3 linked regions of the Neorhizobium galegae genome follow. The protein of the gene in region 1 interacts with the protein of each later gene in a pairwise test. Links are inferred from orthologs where the notes say so. Each region holds a gene or a part of one and is shown in the gene's direction. Other genes may lie near its edges. The genes, in order: dnaE, dnaQ and LZK81_RS01340.

Region 1 (5,179 bases):
GGCCCTGGTGCGCCAGTCGGGCCTCGCGGCCCTGATCGCCACCCACAACCACGACCTCGCCAGCCGCATGGACCGCCGCGTGACGATCGAAGGCGGCAAGGTCGTCGAGATGTGAAGAGGCGGGCTGCTTCACCCATAGCGCCCACCTCCTGCCATGCCCCTCATCCTCCTGCCGGACCATCTCCGAGTCTTGACGTCAGGGCAATCGCATATGAAGGCGTGGGGCGGTGCGTGGAGCCCCTCCCCCTTGTGGGGAGGGGTTGGGGAGGGGTCTTCGCTCCGCGTTAAAACCCCTCCCGCCTGCCGGCCACCCTCCCCACAAGGGGGAGGGTTAGGAATGCCGCGCTGTCGCGTTCCATATGCGATCGCCCTTACGCCCAGCGGGGATGCTCCCGAACACCTCCTCCCACCTTTTCGGCACCTTAACCCCAATCCACATCCCCTCTCATCCCCGCCCTCCCGGCCCGTGCCTACAATCCCGCCGTTCCGTCGCGGATATACCGGCAGGCGTGCCGGCGAGGCGGGACCGGCGCGGACGTCAAGGGCAAGACGCAAAACCTTGGCGTTCGGGTTCGCGGAAAATGGTCTCCCTCCGGGGACAACGGGGAGAGATGAAGGCAACGGACCGAGCCTTCGTCTCTTGAAGCCCGAAAGCGCGCGCCGGACGTGCCTGTGCGGCACACATGGTGGCTGACCGGATGGTGTCGCCGGATTTTTCAAAGTCCGACCGACCCTCGTCCTCGGGTTAAACCCGAGGATAACCCGAGGGCATCGGAGAAACCGGCGGAGATCCATGGAAGCATTTCCGATCGAATCGGATGGGGCGTCCCGGGTCATACGAACACCGTCCGGAAGAGCCACGGCAGAGGGACCGGAGTCGTGGGCATAAACCGCCGAACGGGGCGCTGAGAGGTGTCACTTATTACTTACCTTACGAGGCAGCTTTCAGCGCCCCGTCCGAAATTGCTCATGCCCGGATGGTCACCCAGTCCGGATGTATCCGCATGCGCCGATCCGGCCGAAAATCCCACCGTTAACGCCTTGTTTACCAGGTGAGGGAGGATATCGAGGTATGTTTGTTTCCGGTCTGTTCTTTTATTGACTCCCAAACAAAATGAGAACAAATTAAAAACATAAGAGAACACGGGAGACGACGATGACTGACCTGCTTCGTGACATTGCCGCATTCGCTTCCATCGCCACCTTCGTGGCCAGCCTCTCCATGATCATGATGGCCATGTGATCCGGCCCCTCGGCCGAAAGGCGTTGAGGGGGGAAATCCGAACTGGACTCTCAAGTCCCTGCGCCGGACAATAGCCTGATTCATGAGATGGATATGGCGCAGACATGGCAGATACAGCGGACGTAAAATCGGGATCGGAAAAGCTGGGGACCACCCCTCAATTCGTTCACCTTCGCGTCCATTCCGCCTATTCGCTTCTGGAAGGCGCGCTGCCGCTCAAGAAGATCCTCTCGAAGGCAATCGCGGACAATCAGCCCGCGATCGCGATAACCGATACCAACAATCTCTTCGTTGCGCTGGAATTCGCCCAGAAGGCGATCGGCGACGGCCTACAGCCGATCATTGGCTGCCAGCTTTCGATCGACATGGAAGACCAGTCCGACGAGCGCCGTAACAGCCACCAGCAGCTCGCCAAGCTGCCGACGATCGTCGTGCTCGCGGCGAATGCCGTCGGTTACGAACGGCTCGTCGACCTGATCAGCCGCGCCTATCTCGGCGACGAGGGGCATCAGTCCATCCATATCAGCCGCTCCTGGCTGGAGGACGGCGGCACAGAAGGCCTGATCGCCCTGACCGGCGCCGGCACCGGTCCGGTCGACGTGGCCCTGAAGGAAGGCAATGCCACGCTTGCCGAAGCAAGGCTCCTGAAACTCAAGGAGATCTTCGGCGACCGGCTTTATGTCGAACTGCAGCGCCATGGCGCCTACGACCGGCGCCACGAGCACAAGATCGTCACGCTCGCCTACGACCACGACATGCCGCTGGTCGCGACCAACGAGGCCTTCTTTCCCACCAAGGCCGATTACGATGCCCATGATGCGCTGATGGCGGTCGCTCACAACGCGATCGTCTCGGACGATACCCGTTTCCGCCTGACGCCGGACCACTATCTGAAAAGCCGTGCCGAGATGGCGAAGCTGTTCGCCGACCTGCCGGAGGCGCTCGAAAACACGGTCGAGATCGCGCGGCGCTGCTCCTTCGTGCTGAAGACCCGCAATCCGATCCTGCCGCGCTTCACCGGCGCCACCGACGATCCGGCGGAAGCCGAGCGCGCCGAGGCGGAGGAGCTGCGCCGCCAGTCCGTCGAAGGGCTCGAGGAGCGTATCGCGACGCTCGGCATGACGCTCGGTTATACCGAGCAGGACTACCGCGAGCGGCTGGACTTCGAGCTCAGCGTCATCGAGAAGATGAAGTTCCCGGGCTACTTCCTGATCGTTGCCGACTTCATCAAATGGGCGAAACAGCAGGGCATTCCGGTAGGCCCCGGCCGAGGCTCGGGTGCGGGCTCGCTGGTCGCTTATGCGCTGACCATTACCGACGTCGATCCGCTGCGCTTCTCGCTTCTGTTCGAACGCTTCCTCAATCCCGACCGCGTCTCGATGCCGGACTTCGACATCGACTTCTGCCAGGATCGCCGCGAAGAGGTGATCCGTTACGTGCAGCAGAAATACGGCCGCGAGCAGGTGGCGCAGATCATCACCTTCGGTTCGCTGCAGGCGCGCGCCGCCCTGCGCGACGTCGGCCGCGTGCTCGAAATGCCCTATGGCCAGGTCGACAAGATCTGCAAGCTGGTGCCGAACAACCCGGCCAACCCGACCCCGCTGTCGAAGGCGATCGAGGAGGATCCGAAATTTCAGGAGGAGGCCGACAAGGAACCGGTCGTCGCACGCCTCCTCGATATCGCCCAGAAGATCGAAGGCCTCTACCGCCACGCTTCGACCCACGCCGCAGGCATCGTCATCGGCGACCGGCCGCTGTCGAAGCTGGTGCCGATGTACCGCGACCCGCGCTCGGACATGCCGGTCACCCAGTTCAACATGAAGTGGGTGGAGCAGGCCGGCCTCGTAAAGTTCGACTTCCTCGGCCTGAAGACGCTGACAGTCTTGAAGACGGCCGTCGATTTCTGCCGCAAGCGCGGCATCGAGATCGATCTGGCCATGATCCCGCTCGACGACACCAAGACCTACGAGATGCTCTCGCGCGGCGAGACGGTCGGCGTGTTCCAGGTGGAAAGTGCCGGCATGCGCAAGGCGTTGATCGGCATGCGGCCGGACTGCATCGAGGACATTATCGCGCTCGTGGCGCTTTATCGTCCGGGCCCGATGGAGAACATTCCCACCTACAACGCCCGCAAGCACGGCGAGGAGGAGATCGAGTCGATCCATCCGATGATCGATCATCTCCTGAAGGAAACCCAAGGGGTTATCGTCTACCAGGAGCAGGTCATGCAGATCGCCCAGGTGCTGTCGGGCTATTCGCTCGGCGAGGCCGACCTGCTGCGCCGCGCCATGGGCAAGAAGATCAAGGCGGAAATGGACCAGCAGAGCGAACGCTTTGTCGATGGCGCCATCAAGAACGGCGTCTCCAAGCCGCAGGCCAACAACATCTTCGAACTGCTCGCCAAGTTCGCGAACTATGGTTTCAACAAATCGCACGCTGCGGCCTACGCGATCGTCTCCTACCAGACGGCCTTCATGAAGGCGCATTACCCGGTCGAGTTCCTCGCCGCGTCGATGACCTACGATATGTCGAACAGCGAGAAGCTCAACGACTTCAGGCAGGATGCGGGCCGCCTCGGCATCGCGGTCATCCCGCCGTCGGTGCAGACCTCGTTCCGGCAGTTCGAGACCGGCGACAACAGGATCTATTATGCGCTGGCCGCCATCAAGGGCGTCGGCGAGTCGGCGGTCGACCACATCACCGAAGTGCGCGGCGACGTGCCGTTTGCCAGCATCGAGGATTTCTGCCTGCGGATCGATCCGAAACAGGTCAACCGCCGCGTCATGGAAAGCCTGATCTCGGCGGGTGCCTTCGATTGTTTCGGCCGCGACCGCGCCGAGCTCAGCGCCGGTCTCGACCGCATCATCGGTTATGCGCAGCGTGCGCAAGGGGAGAAGGTCAGCGGCCAGCACGACATGTTCGGCTCATCCTCCGCTTCCGGGCCGGAAACGTTGATCTTCCCGTCGTTTACGCCGTGGATGCCGTCCGAAATGCTGATGCGCGAATATCAGGTTCTCGGTTTCTATCTGTCCGCCCACCCGCTGGATGCCTATGCGAGTGTGCTTGCGAAGATGCGCGTCCAGAATTTCGCGGATTTTTCGGCGGCCGTGAAACAGGGCGCCACCGCCGGCCGGCTGGCCGGAACGGTGACCGGCAAGCAGGAGCGCAAGACCCGCACCGGCAACAAGATGGGCATCGTCACCTTCTCGGATGCGACCGGCCAGTTCGAGGCGGTTCTGTTCTCGGAAGGGCTGGCGCAATATCGCGACCTGCTGGAGCCCGGCAAGTCGCTGGTCATCACCGTGCAGGCGGAGGAGCGGCCGGAAGGCATCGGCCTGCGCATCCAGACCGCGCAGTCGCTCGAGGAGAAGTCGGTGCAGATGCAGAAGGCGCTGCGCGTCTTCGTGCGCGATTCAGGCCCGATGCGCGCCGTTGCCCGGCATCTCAACGCGAGAGGCGACGGGCTCGTATCCTTCGTCATCATCAAGGATGACGGCAAGCGGGAGATCGAGGTGGAGCTGACGGAGAAATACCGCATCTCGCCGGAAATCGCCGCGGCGCTGCGGACAGCGCCGGGCGTTCTCGATGTCGAGCTGGTCTAACGCATGTCGCGCAAAAGTGTGCAGCGGTTTTGCGATAAAGACATGCGTAGAAACAAGGGCCTCAGTAGAGGCCGTAGGCGCGGGGCTTCGCCGCCGTCCGCCGCTGGCTGATCGGCTGCGGCCTTGTGATGGAGGCCTGTGCTTCAGCCACCCGCTGCACCGGCTGGGTGACGGTGATGAAATCGGTGCCGTCGCCGGTATCCTGGCCGATGCCCTGATCGTTGATCGTCAGAGACGAGCCGTCGCTGATCAGCGTTTCGATCCGGTCGCGGATATCGGCCGGGATCTCGATGCGGGCGAGGGCCTGCGCGGCGGCGCCTGGTGCATAGGGATC
Region 2 (4,143 bases), 1.6 Mb from region 1 along the record:
ATCGGATTAGCCAGGTGCGTGAACACCGCGAACTCGGTGTCACCCAAGGCTTCGACCGGCGCCATTATACGGACCGTGCGACGATCAACGAGGAGCTGAAATACGCTCGCGCGCTTTGCGCCCGCCAGAACTGGCCTGTCATCGACGTAACCCGCCGGTCGATAGAGGAGACGGCAGCCGCAATCGTTGCGCTACGCCCGAAGCTGCGTTAAGCGAATCCGCTCGCAGCCTTTGGGAGATTTCCGTGACAGTGCCGCTCGTACTCGCCTCCTCCAGCCCTTTTCGCCGGATGCTGATGGAAAATGCCGGCCTCGCTTTTGAAAGCAGGGCGGCGGATATCGACGAGCGGAAAATCGAAGCCGGACTGGAGGGCGTAAGCCCCGATGAGGTGGCGCTGAAGCTCGCCAAGGCAAAGGCGGTGGATGTGAGCCGCCATTTCCCCGGCGCCTTGGTGATCGGCTCGGACCAGACCATGTCGCTCGGAAGCCGTGTCTATCACAAGCCGAAGACCCTTGCCGAAGCGAAAGAGAATCTGCTTTCCCTTTCGGACAGAACCCATCGCCTGAACAGCGCAATCGCTTTTGTGCGTGACAACGAGATCGTCTGGGAACATGTCGCCCATGCGGATCTCACTGTCCGGAAGCTAAATGATACCTTTGTCGACCGTTACCTGTCGCGGGTCGGGGAAAAGGTCTACGGCAGTGTCGGGGCCTATCAGCTGGAAGGGGAGGGCATCCAGTTGTTTTCGGGGATCGAGGGCGACTATTTCACCATACTCGGCTTGCCCATGCTGCCGCTTCTCGAAAAGCTCCGCGAACTGGGAGCGATCGATGGCTGATTCACGTGAAACATTTTTGGTTAATGCTTTCGTAACCGGCTGGCCGGTGAAACATTCCCGTTCCCCGTTGATCCATGGCTATTGGCTGAAGAAGTTCGAAATTGCCGGGACCTACAGGCCCGAGGCCGTGACCGAAGCAGACTTCCCCGCCTTCATCCAATCGCTGAAAGACGGAAGCTCCGGCTTTCGCGGCGGCAATGTCACCATTCCCCACAAGGAGCTTGCCTTCAAGCTTTCCGACCGGCCGGATGATCTGGCGGAAGAGCTTGGCGCGTCGAACACGCTCTGGATGGAAGACGGCCTGTTGCATGCCACCAACACCGACGGCCACGGGTTCACCGCCAATCTGGACGACCGACATCCGGGCTGGGACAAGATCGACCGCGCTGTGATTTTGGGCGCGGGCGGCGCAAGCCGCGCCGTCATCCAGGCGATACGGGATCGCGGCGTCAGTGAGATCCATGTGGTCAATCGGACAATTTCACGCGCCGAGGAACTCGCCGATCGGTTCGGCGCGAAAGTTCATGCCCATCCTGTCGAGGCGCTGCACGAGGTCATGTCCGGAGCAGGCCTTTTTGTGAACACGACCTCGCTTGGCATGGACGGCGGAGAAGCGCTGAAGATCGACTTCGCGCCGTTGGCGTCCGGCGCGGTCGTCACCGATATCGTCTACGTCCCATTGAAAACGCCGCTGCTCGTCCAGGCCAAAGAACAGGGTTTCGCGACTGTCGACGGGCTCGGCATGCTGTTGCACCAGGCTGTGCCCGGCTTCGAAAAATGGTTCGACCGTCGCCCGGTTGTCGATGAAACCCTTCGCGACCTCGTCATCGCCGATATGGAAAACCACGGATGATCGTCATCGGCCTTACCGGCTCCATCGGAATGGGAAAATCGACGACCGCGAAAATGTTCGCGGAAGAGGGTGTCCCGGTGAATGACGCCGATGCCGTCGTCCACGATCTCTACCGTACCGATGCGGTGGCACCCGTCGGTGAGGCGTTTCCCGGCACGGTCAAGGATGATGTCGTCGACCGTCAGGAACTGTCCCGCCAGCTTTCGGCGTCGCCTGAAAAATTCCCGGTCCTCGAAGCGATCGTCCATCCGTTGGTCCGCAAGCGTGAAGTCGATTTCCTGACCCGCCACAGAGAGGCCGGCACTGACCTCGTGCTCCTCGATATTCCGCTTCTCTTCGAAGTGAAGGGCGCGGATCGCGTCGATGTTATTGTCGTTGTCACCTGCGATCCACAGATACAGCGCGACAGGGTGCTTGCGCGTCCCGGCATGACGGAGGAAAAATTGGCGATGATTCTCTCCCGTCAGATGCCCGATGCGGAAAAACGGAAAAAAGCCGATTTCCTTGTCGATACGGGCCTTGGACTGGACGCGGCGAGAAAACGGGTTCGCGAGATCATCGCATCTCTGAAGGCCGGGAAGACGAGCGAGAAAAAGCCACATGCGTGAGATCATCTTCGATACGGAAACCACGGGCCTCGAATCGAAGGTCGACCGGGTGATCGAAATCGGCGGCATCGAACTGATCAACAATTTCCCGACCGGGAGAACGCTGCATCTCTATATCAACCCGGGCGACCGCAAGGTTCATCCGGACGCGCTTGCCGTGCACGGCATTACCGACGAGTTCCTGAAGGATAAGCCGAGCTTCGGGGATGTCGCGCAGCAGATCATCGAGTTCTTCGATGGCGCCAAGTGGATCGCCCATAATGCGACCTTCGACATGGGCTTCATGAATGCGGAATTCGGCCGTCTCGGCCTGCCGCCCGTGATGTCCGACCAGGTCATCGATACCCTGGCCATGGCCCGCCGCAAACATCCGATGGGTCCGAATTCGCTTGATGCGCTCTGCCGTCGCTACGGTATCGACAATGCCCATCGCACCAAGCACGGCGCGCTGCTCGACTCCGAACTGCTCGCCGAAGTCTATATCGAGATGACCGGCGGCCGGCAGACGGCGCTCGGCCTGATGGGTAACGAGCGGTCTTCGACGGTGATCGAGGTCGAGGAAGTCGTAATCGAGGTTGCGGGTCGTCCCCGGCCTCTTGGCCCCCGGCTGACCGAAGCCGAGATCGAAGCGCATGCGGCCATGGTCACGTCGCTGAAGGACAAGGCAGTCTGGCTGAAGTACAAGCCGGCCGAATAAAAAAGCCCGGGTCGAAGCCCGGGCTCTTTCGTCAAATCTGGAAAATTTTGGCTTAGCTGTCCAGCACCTGAACCTTGGAACGGGCCTGTTCCTCGGCCATGCGTTGCGTGAACATCTGCGCGAAGTCGATCGGGTCGATCATCAGCGGCGGGAAGCCGCCATTGCGCGTGACGTCCGCAATGATCTGGCGGGCGAACGGGAACAGGAGACGCGGGCACTCGATGAAGAGCAGCGGCAGCATGTGTTCCTGCGGAAAACCGGTGATGCGGAAGACGCCGCCATACACCAGTTCGGCCGCGAAGACGATCTTGTCGCCTTCCTTGGCTTCGGCGTTCAGCGTCAGGATAACGTCGAAATCGGCGTCGGAAAGCGGATTGGCATTGACGTTGACATTGATGTTGATCGCCGGCGCCTTGTCGCGCGCCTGCAGCGAACGCGGAGCGCCCGGGTTCTCGAAGGAGAGATCCTTGGTGTACTGCGCCAGGATGTTGAGGGACGGCGTTGCGGCCTGGTTGTTATCGTCTGCCATTGGGATTTCCTCGAGGCTTTGGAGCGTTGAGGCCCTCTAACATTTCGTCTGGGGGCTTACAACCCTGGCCAACCCGCAGGACCTCTCAAGGTTCCTTGCTTTTGGGGCCAGCCCAGGGCGAAGAGGCATCGGGATCGCGATGGTAATCCTGCTCGTCGAGATCGACCACCGGTCCGGTTTTCTTGGCCTCCGGCGAAGGCCTCGGGCTTTCGTAGCGATAGCCTTCGCTGCGCGGCGAACGGACGACGACGATGCGGCGGCCGACCACAGACCAGATCAGGCTGCGCACGAAGGGAATGAACAGCGCCAGCCCGATGATGTCGGTGAGGAAGCCAGGCAGCAGCAGCAGGATTCCGGCGACGACGATCATCGCGCCGTCGATCAGGGCGCGGCCAGGCGCGCGACCGTCGCGGCTCTCGGTCGAAATCTTCCTCAGGATCTGGGTCCCCTGGTTGCGCAGCAAAAGGGCTCCGAGCACTGCGGTACCGATCACCAGACCGAGCGTCGCCCAGAGGCCTACTGCTTTGCCGACGAGCACGAAGCCCGCGATTTCGGCGAGCGGCCAGCCGATCAGAAAGAGCGGCACGAGAAAGAAGCGCATGATATTCCCTGTGTCGT
Region 3 (4,093 bases), 1.3 Mb from region 1 along the record:
GTGAAGGCGAGGATATGGGCGCCTTCCACGGCGAGCGCCTTCTCGACGCAATCGTCCTCACGGTACTCGGCCCGGCGATCCAGCTTGTTGCCGGAAAAAGCCGTCAGCGTGCTCGGTTCGGGATGGGGTGAGTCGGTGTCGAAAAGGGTCGCGGTCATGAAAGGGCTTCAACCAGTTTGTTGAGAAAATCTTGCTTTTGTTGCTCTTCATATGTCACCGGCTGGCCAAAACCCCATATCGGGCCGGGCCAGTTCGGGTCGCCCTCGAACCGGGCGATGACATGGACATGCAGCTGGCGGACGATATTGCCGAGTGCGCCGACATTGATCTTGGTGGCGCCGGTCACCGTCTTCAGGGCAGCGGCCACCCTGTTGACCTCGACCGAGAGCAGCGCCTGTTCGGCGGGCGAAAGATCGAAGATCTCGGTCATGCCGGCGCGTTGCGGCACCATGACCAGCCAGGGCCAGCGGCTGTCGTTCTGGATGCGGAGCTGGCAGAGGGTGAGCACGCTCACAAGATCGGAATCGCGGGTTATCCTCCCGTCCAGTTCGAATTCGCTCAAACTTTCCTCCCTTGTTTTTCTGTTCGATAGCAGTTTTTTACAGGGTTGGCTTGCATTTGGAAGCGTTATTGACGATATGGACGTTGGGAGGTTGGTGGTGGACGAGCCACTCGCCAACCGGGTCAGGTCCGGAAGGAAGCAGCCCTAACGAGCCAGGCACGGGTCGCCGTGCCAGCCTCCCACCCTTTTACTTGTACTACCATCTTGGTCAGCTTCCGGCCCGGTCAAGACCGTGCTCAGGATTGGCCCGCGCAGGCTGGCAGGACTGAATGAGCGATACCGGGCCCACATCTCCAAGCACTCCCGCAGCCAACCCCGCCGCAGGCAGCGGATACCGGGTGCTCGCCCGCAAATACCGTCCCAAGGATTTTTCGGACCTGATGGTCGGCCAGGAGCCGATGGTCCGGACGCTGACCAACGCGTTCGAGACCGGACGCATCGCCCAGGCCTATATGCTGACCGGCGTTCGCGGGGTCGGCAAAACGACGACCGCCCGCATCCTCGCCCGCGCGCTGAACTACAAGACGCCAGACATCGACAAGCCGACCATCGACCTGCGCATCCCCGGCGAACATTGCCAGGCGATCATGGAAGGCCGGCATGTCGACGTGATCGAGATGGACGCCGCCTCGCATACCGGTATCGACGATATCCGCGAGATCATCGAGCAGGTGCGCTACCGCCCGGTCTCGGCGCGCTACAAAGTCTACATCATCGACGAAGTGCACATGCTCTCGACTCAGGCCTTCAACGGCCTGTTGAAGACGCTCGAAGAGCCGCCGGAACATGTGAAGTTCATCTTCGCGACGACCGAAATCCGCAAGGTTCCGATCACCGTGCTGTCGCGCTGCCAGCGGTTCGACCTGCGCCGAATCAGCGCCGCCGATCTGGTCGGCCTGTTCACGACCATCCTGGAAAAGGAAGGCATTCCGGCCGAACCGGAAGCGCTCGCCATGGTCGCACGTGCGGCGGAAGGCTCGGCGCGCGATGGGCTGTCGCTGCTCGACCAGGCAATTGCGCATGGCGGCGGCCAAGTGATCGCGGAGACCGTGCGCGGCATGCTGGGGCTTGCCGACCGCGCCCGCATCGTCGACCTTTTCGAGCATATCGTGCGCGGCGACGTGACGGCTGCCCTTTCGGAATTCACGGCGCAATACGAGGCCGGCGCCAATCCGGTCGTGGTTTTGACCGACCTTGCCGATTTCACCCATCTGACCACCCGTTTCAAATATATCCCTGACGCCGCCAGCGATCCTTCGATCAGCGAAGTGGAGCGCGTGCGCGGCCGCGAATTTGCCGAAGGCGTCGCGGTGAGTACGCTGTCGCGCATCTGGCAGATGCTCCTGAAGGGCATTCCGGAAGTCGAAAATTCCTCGCGCCCGGCGGGTGCGGCCGAAATGGTGCTGATCCGGCTGACGCACGCGGCCCATCTTCCCTCGCCGGAAGATGCTGCCCGAAGGCTTGCCGATTTCAGCAACGGCGACGGCCAGCGGGCACCGGTTCCGAATGGCAGTGGCGGTGGGCGGCCGGTTTCTCCGCCGCAATCGCCAGTGAATGCGCGCGGCACGGAAATGGCGAGCCCGCGCGTTCCTTCCGGCGGTCCGACCGCGATGCTGCAGGCCGTGCCGAATACGACGCCGCGCGAAATGCCCGTCGGCCGCGCGGAAGAACAGCCAGCCGAAAAACCAGTTCCCAAGGTACCCGTCAATTCGATCCAGGATATCGCCGATCTCTGCTCCAAGAACCGCGATCCGCGGCTGAAGGCGCTGCTGCGCAATTTCGTGCGGCTGGTGAAGATCGAGCCGGGCCGGCTGGAGATCAATCTTTCCGGCGAAGCGCCGAAGACCATTGCCGGCGACCTCAAGGCGCGGCTGGAGGAATGGACCGGGATCACGTGGTGGGTGACGCTCAGCAACGAGGCCGGCGAGCCGACGCTGGTCGAATCCGAAAAGAGCGTGCGGGAAGCGCAGTTCACCGACGCCCGCGCCGATCCGGACGTGGCGGCGATCCTTGCCCAGTTCCCCGGCGCCAGGATCACCGACGTGCGCATTCGCGCCAGCGAAGAGGATGAAAGCGAGACCGAGGACCTGCCGGCACCGGCGACCGCGGAATCCGAAGAGGGCGACATCCTGCCCGGCGACGACATCGAACTATAAGAGAAGAGGACAGACAGATGCGCGACATCATGGGCATGATGGGCAAGGTCAAGGAAATGCAGGCCAAGATGGAGCAGATGCAGGCGGAAATCGCCGCTCTCGACGTCGAAGGCACATCCGGCGGCGGGCTGGTGACCGTGCGGCTCAACGGCAAGGGCGACATGCTCGGCCTCAAGATCGATCCGTCCCTGTTCAAGGAAGACGATGTCGAGATCCTCGAAGACCTGATCGTCGCCGCCCACAAGGCCGCCAAGGAGCGCGCCGAGGTGATCGCCGCCGAAAAGACCAAGGAACTGACCGCCGGCCTGCCGATCCCGCCCGGCTTCAAGATGCCGTTCTGATCCTGGTCCGAGGGAATAGGGGAGCTCCGATGACGTTGACGTCACTTCTGGTTTTCGCAGCGGCACTTTTCGTCGCCGCAGGTTCGCCTGGTCCCAGCATAGCCGCGCTCGTGGCGCGCGTTCTGTCCAAGGGTTATCGCGACGTATTGCCGTTTCTCGCGGCGATGTGGGTCGGCGAGGCCATATGGCTTTCGTTTGCGGTCGCAGGCCTTGCCGCCATCGCCGAAAGCTTCCATGCCGTCTTCGTGGCCATCAAGTGGATCGGCGTCGCCTACCTCCTCTATCTCGCTTGGAAGATGTGGTTCACCGAACCTGCCAGCTCCGGCGAAGACCTTCCGGAAAATCGCTCGGTGTTGAAGATGTTTTTCGCCGGCCTCACCGTGACGCTCGGCAACCCGAAGATCATGATGTTCTATGTGGCGCTGCTGCCTTCGATCATCGATCTCGGCGGCGTGACGCTGACCGGCTGGCTGGAACTGGTCGCCGCGATGTTCGTGGTGCTCGTGGTCGTCGATCTTGCCTGGGTGCTGCTTGCCGCCAAGGCCCGCCAGTTCCTGAAGAGCCCCCGGGCCGTGAGGATCGCCAACCGGATTTCGGCCGGCGCCATGGCGAGTGCGGCAGCGGCGATCGCGACCCGCTAGGTCTCGAAAGTAGGCCTCCAGCGGTGGCCTATTGGGGCGGCCAGGAAGCGGGCTCGCTGGGTTTCCGACAGGTTCCTGCCGACGGCCGCCAGCATTTCCGCGATCATGACGCGCTCGCCGGCATAAAGTTGGTGGCGGGCGGGATCGCCAGGCGAGACCATCCCAGACTTGACGACGCGGCAATAGATGCCCGGGCGGGCGGCCCTCACATAGGTCTTCAGGAATTTCGGATCGCCCATCTTCACTGCAAGCGTGTTGCAGGGAGAGCGGGCGCAAGTCGCCTCAAGCACGACTTCGCCTATATGAAAACGGTCGCCGACGGCGACATCGCGGTTGTCGAGACCCTCGACGATCAGGTTCTCGCCGAATGTGCCCGGCGGGAAATCGCGGCCG

Evidence for each region.
Region 2: the proteins of dnaE (region 1) and dnaQ interact in binary tests that used the Escherichia coli proteins (3 or more experiments, as listed by UniProt). The link is inferred for Neorhizobium galegae from one-to-one orthologs.
Region 3: the proteins of dnaE (region 1) and LZK81_RS01340 interact in binary tests that used the Escherichia coli proteins (3 or more experiments, as listed by UniProt). The link is inferred for Neorhizobium galegae from one-to-one orthologs.

The regions. Positions count from the first base shown.
Region 1 is NZ_CP090095.1:1,631,821-1,636,999, forward strand. The notes cover bases 1,011-5,045. They hold dnaE (DNA polymerase III subunit alpha), read left to right. Parts: upstream 1,011-1,347; coding sequence 1,348-4,845; downstream 4,846-5,045. Other genes in these bases: LZK81_RS08175 (L,D-transpeptidase), read right to left, coding at 4,907-5,045. In the rest of the region: LZK81_RS08165 (ABC transporter ATP-binding protein), read left to right, coding at 1-115; more of LZK81_RS08175, read right to left, coding at 5,046-5,179. UniProt on the Escherichia coli protein: DNA polymerase III is a complex, multichain enzyme responsible for most of the replicative synthesis in bacteria. This DNA polymerase also exhibits 3' to 5' exonuclease activity. The alpha chain is the DNA polymerase catalytic subunit.
Region 2 is NZ_CP090095.1:1,015-5,157, forward strand. The notes cover bases 1,145-4,143. They hold dnaQ (DNA polymerase III subunit epsilon), read left to right. Parts: upstream 1,145-2,291; coding sequence 2,292-2,996; downstream 2,997-4,143. Other genes in these bases: LZK81_RS00015 (shikimate dehydrogenase), read left to right, coding at 1,145-1,691; coaE (dephospho-CoA kinase), read left to right, coding at 1,688-2,299; secB (protein-export chaperone SecB), read right to left, coding at 3,049-3,525; LZK81_RS00035 (FxsA family protein), read right to left, coding at 3,611-4,126. In the rest of the region: LZK81_RS00005 (pyruvate, water dikinase regulatory protein), read left to right, coding at 1-212; LZK81_RS00010 (Maf-like protein), read left to right, coding at 245-838; more of LZK81_RS00015, read left to right, coding at 831-1,144. UniProt on the Escherichia coli protein: DNA polymerase III is a complex, multichain enzyme responsible for most of the replicative synthesis in bacteria. The epsilon subunit contain the editing function and is a proofreading 3'-5' exonuclease.
Region 3 is NZ_CP090095.1:288,101-292,193, reverse strand. The notes cover bases 326-3,274. They hold LZK81_RS01340 (DNA polymerase III subunit gamma/tau), read left to right. Parts: upstream 326-831; coding sequence 832-2,718; downstream 2,719-3,274. Other genes in these bases: LZK81_RS01330 (LysE family translocator), read left to right, coding at 3,089-3,274; LZK81_RS01335 (YbaB/EbfC family nucleoid-associated protein), read left to right, coding at 2,736-3,059; LZK81_RS01350 (HIT family protein), read right to left, coding at 326-562. In the rest of the region: nudC (NAD(+) diphosphatase), read right to left, coding at 1-158; more of LZK81_RS01350, read right to left, coding at 155-325; more of LZK81_RS01330, read left to right, coding at 3,275-3,700; LZK81_RS01325 (MOSC domain-containing protein), read right to left, coding at 3,697-4,093. UniProt on the Escherichia coli protein: Part of the beta sliding clamp loading complex, which hydrolyzes ATP to load the beta clamp onto primed DNA to form the DNA replication pre-initiation complex.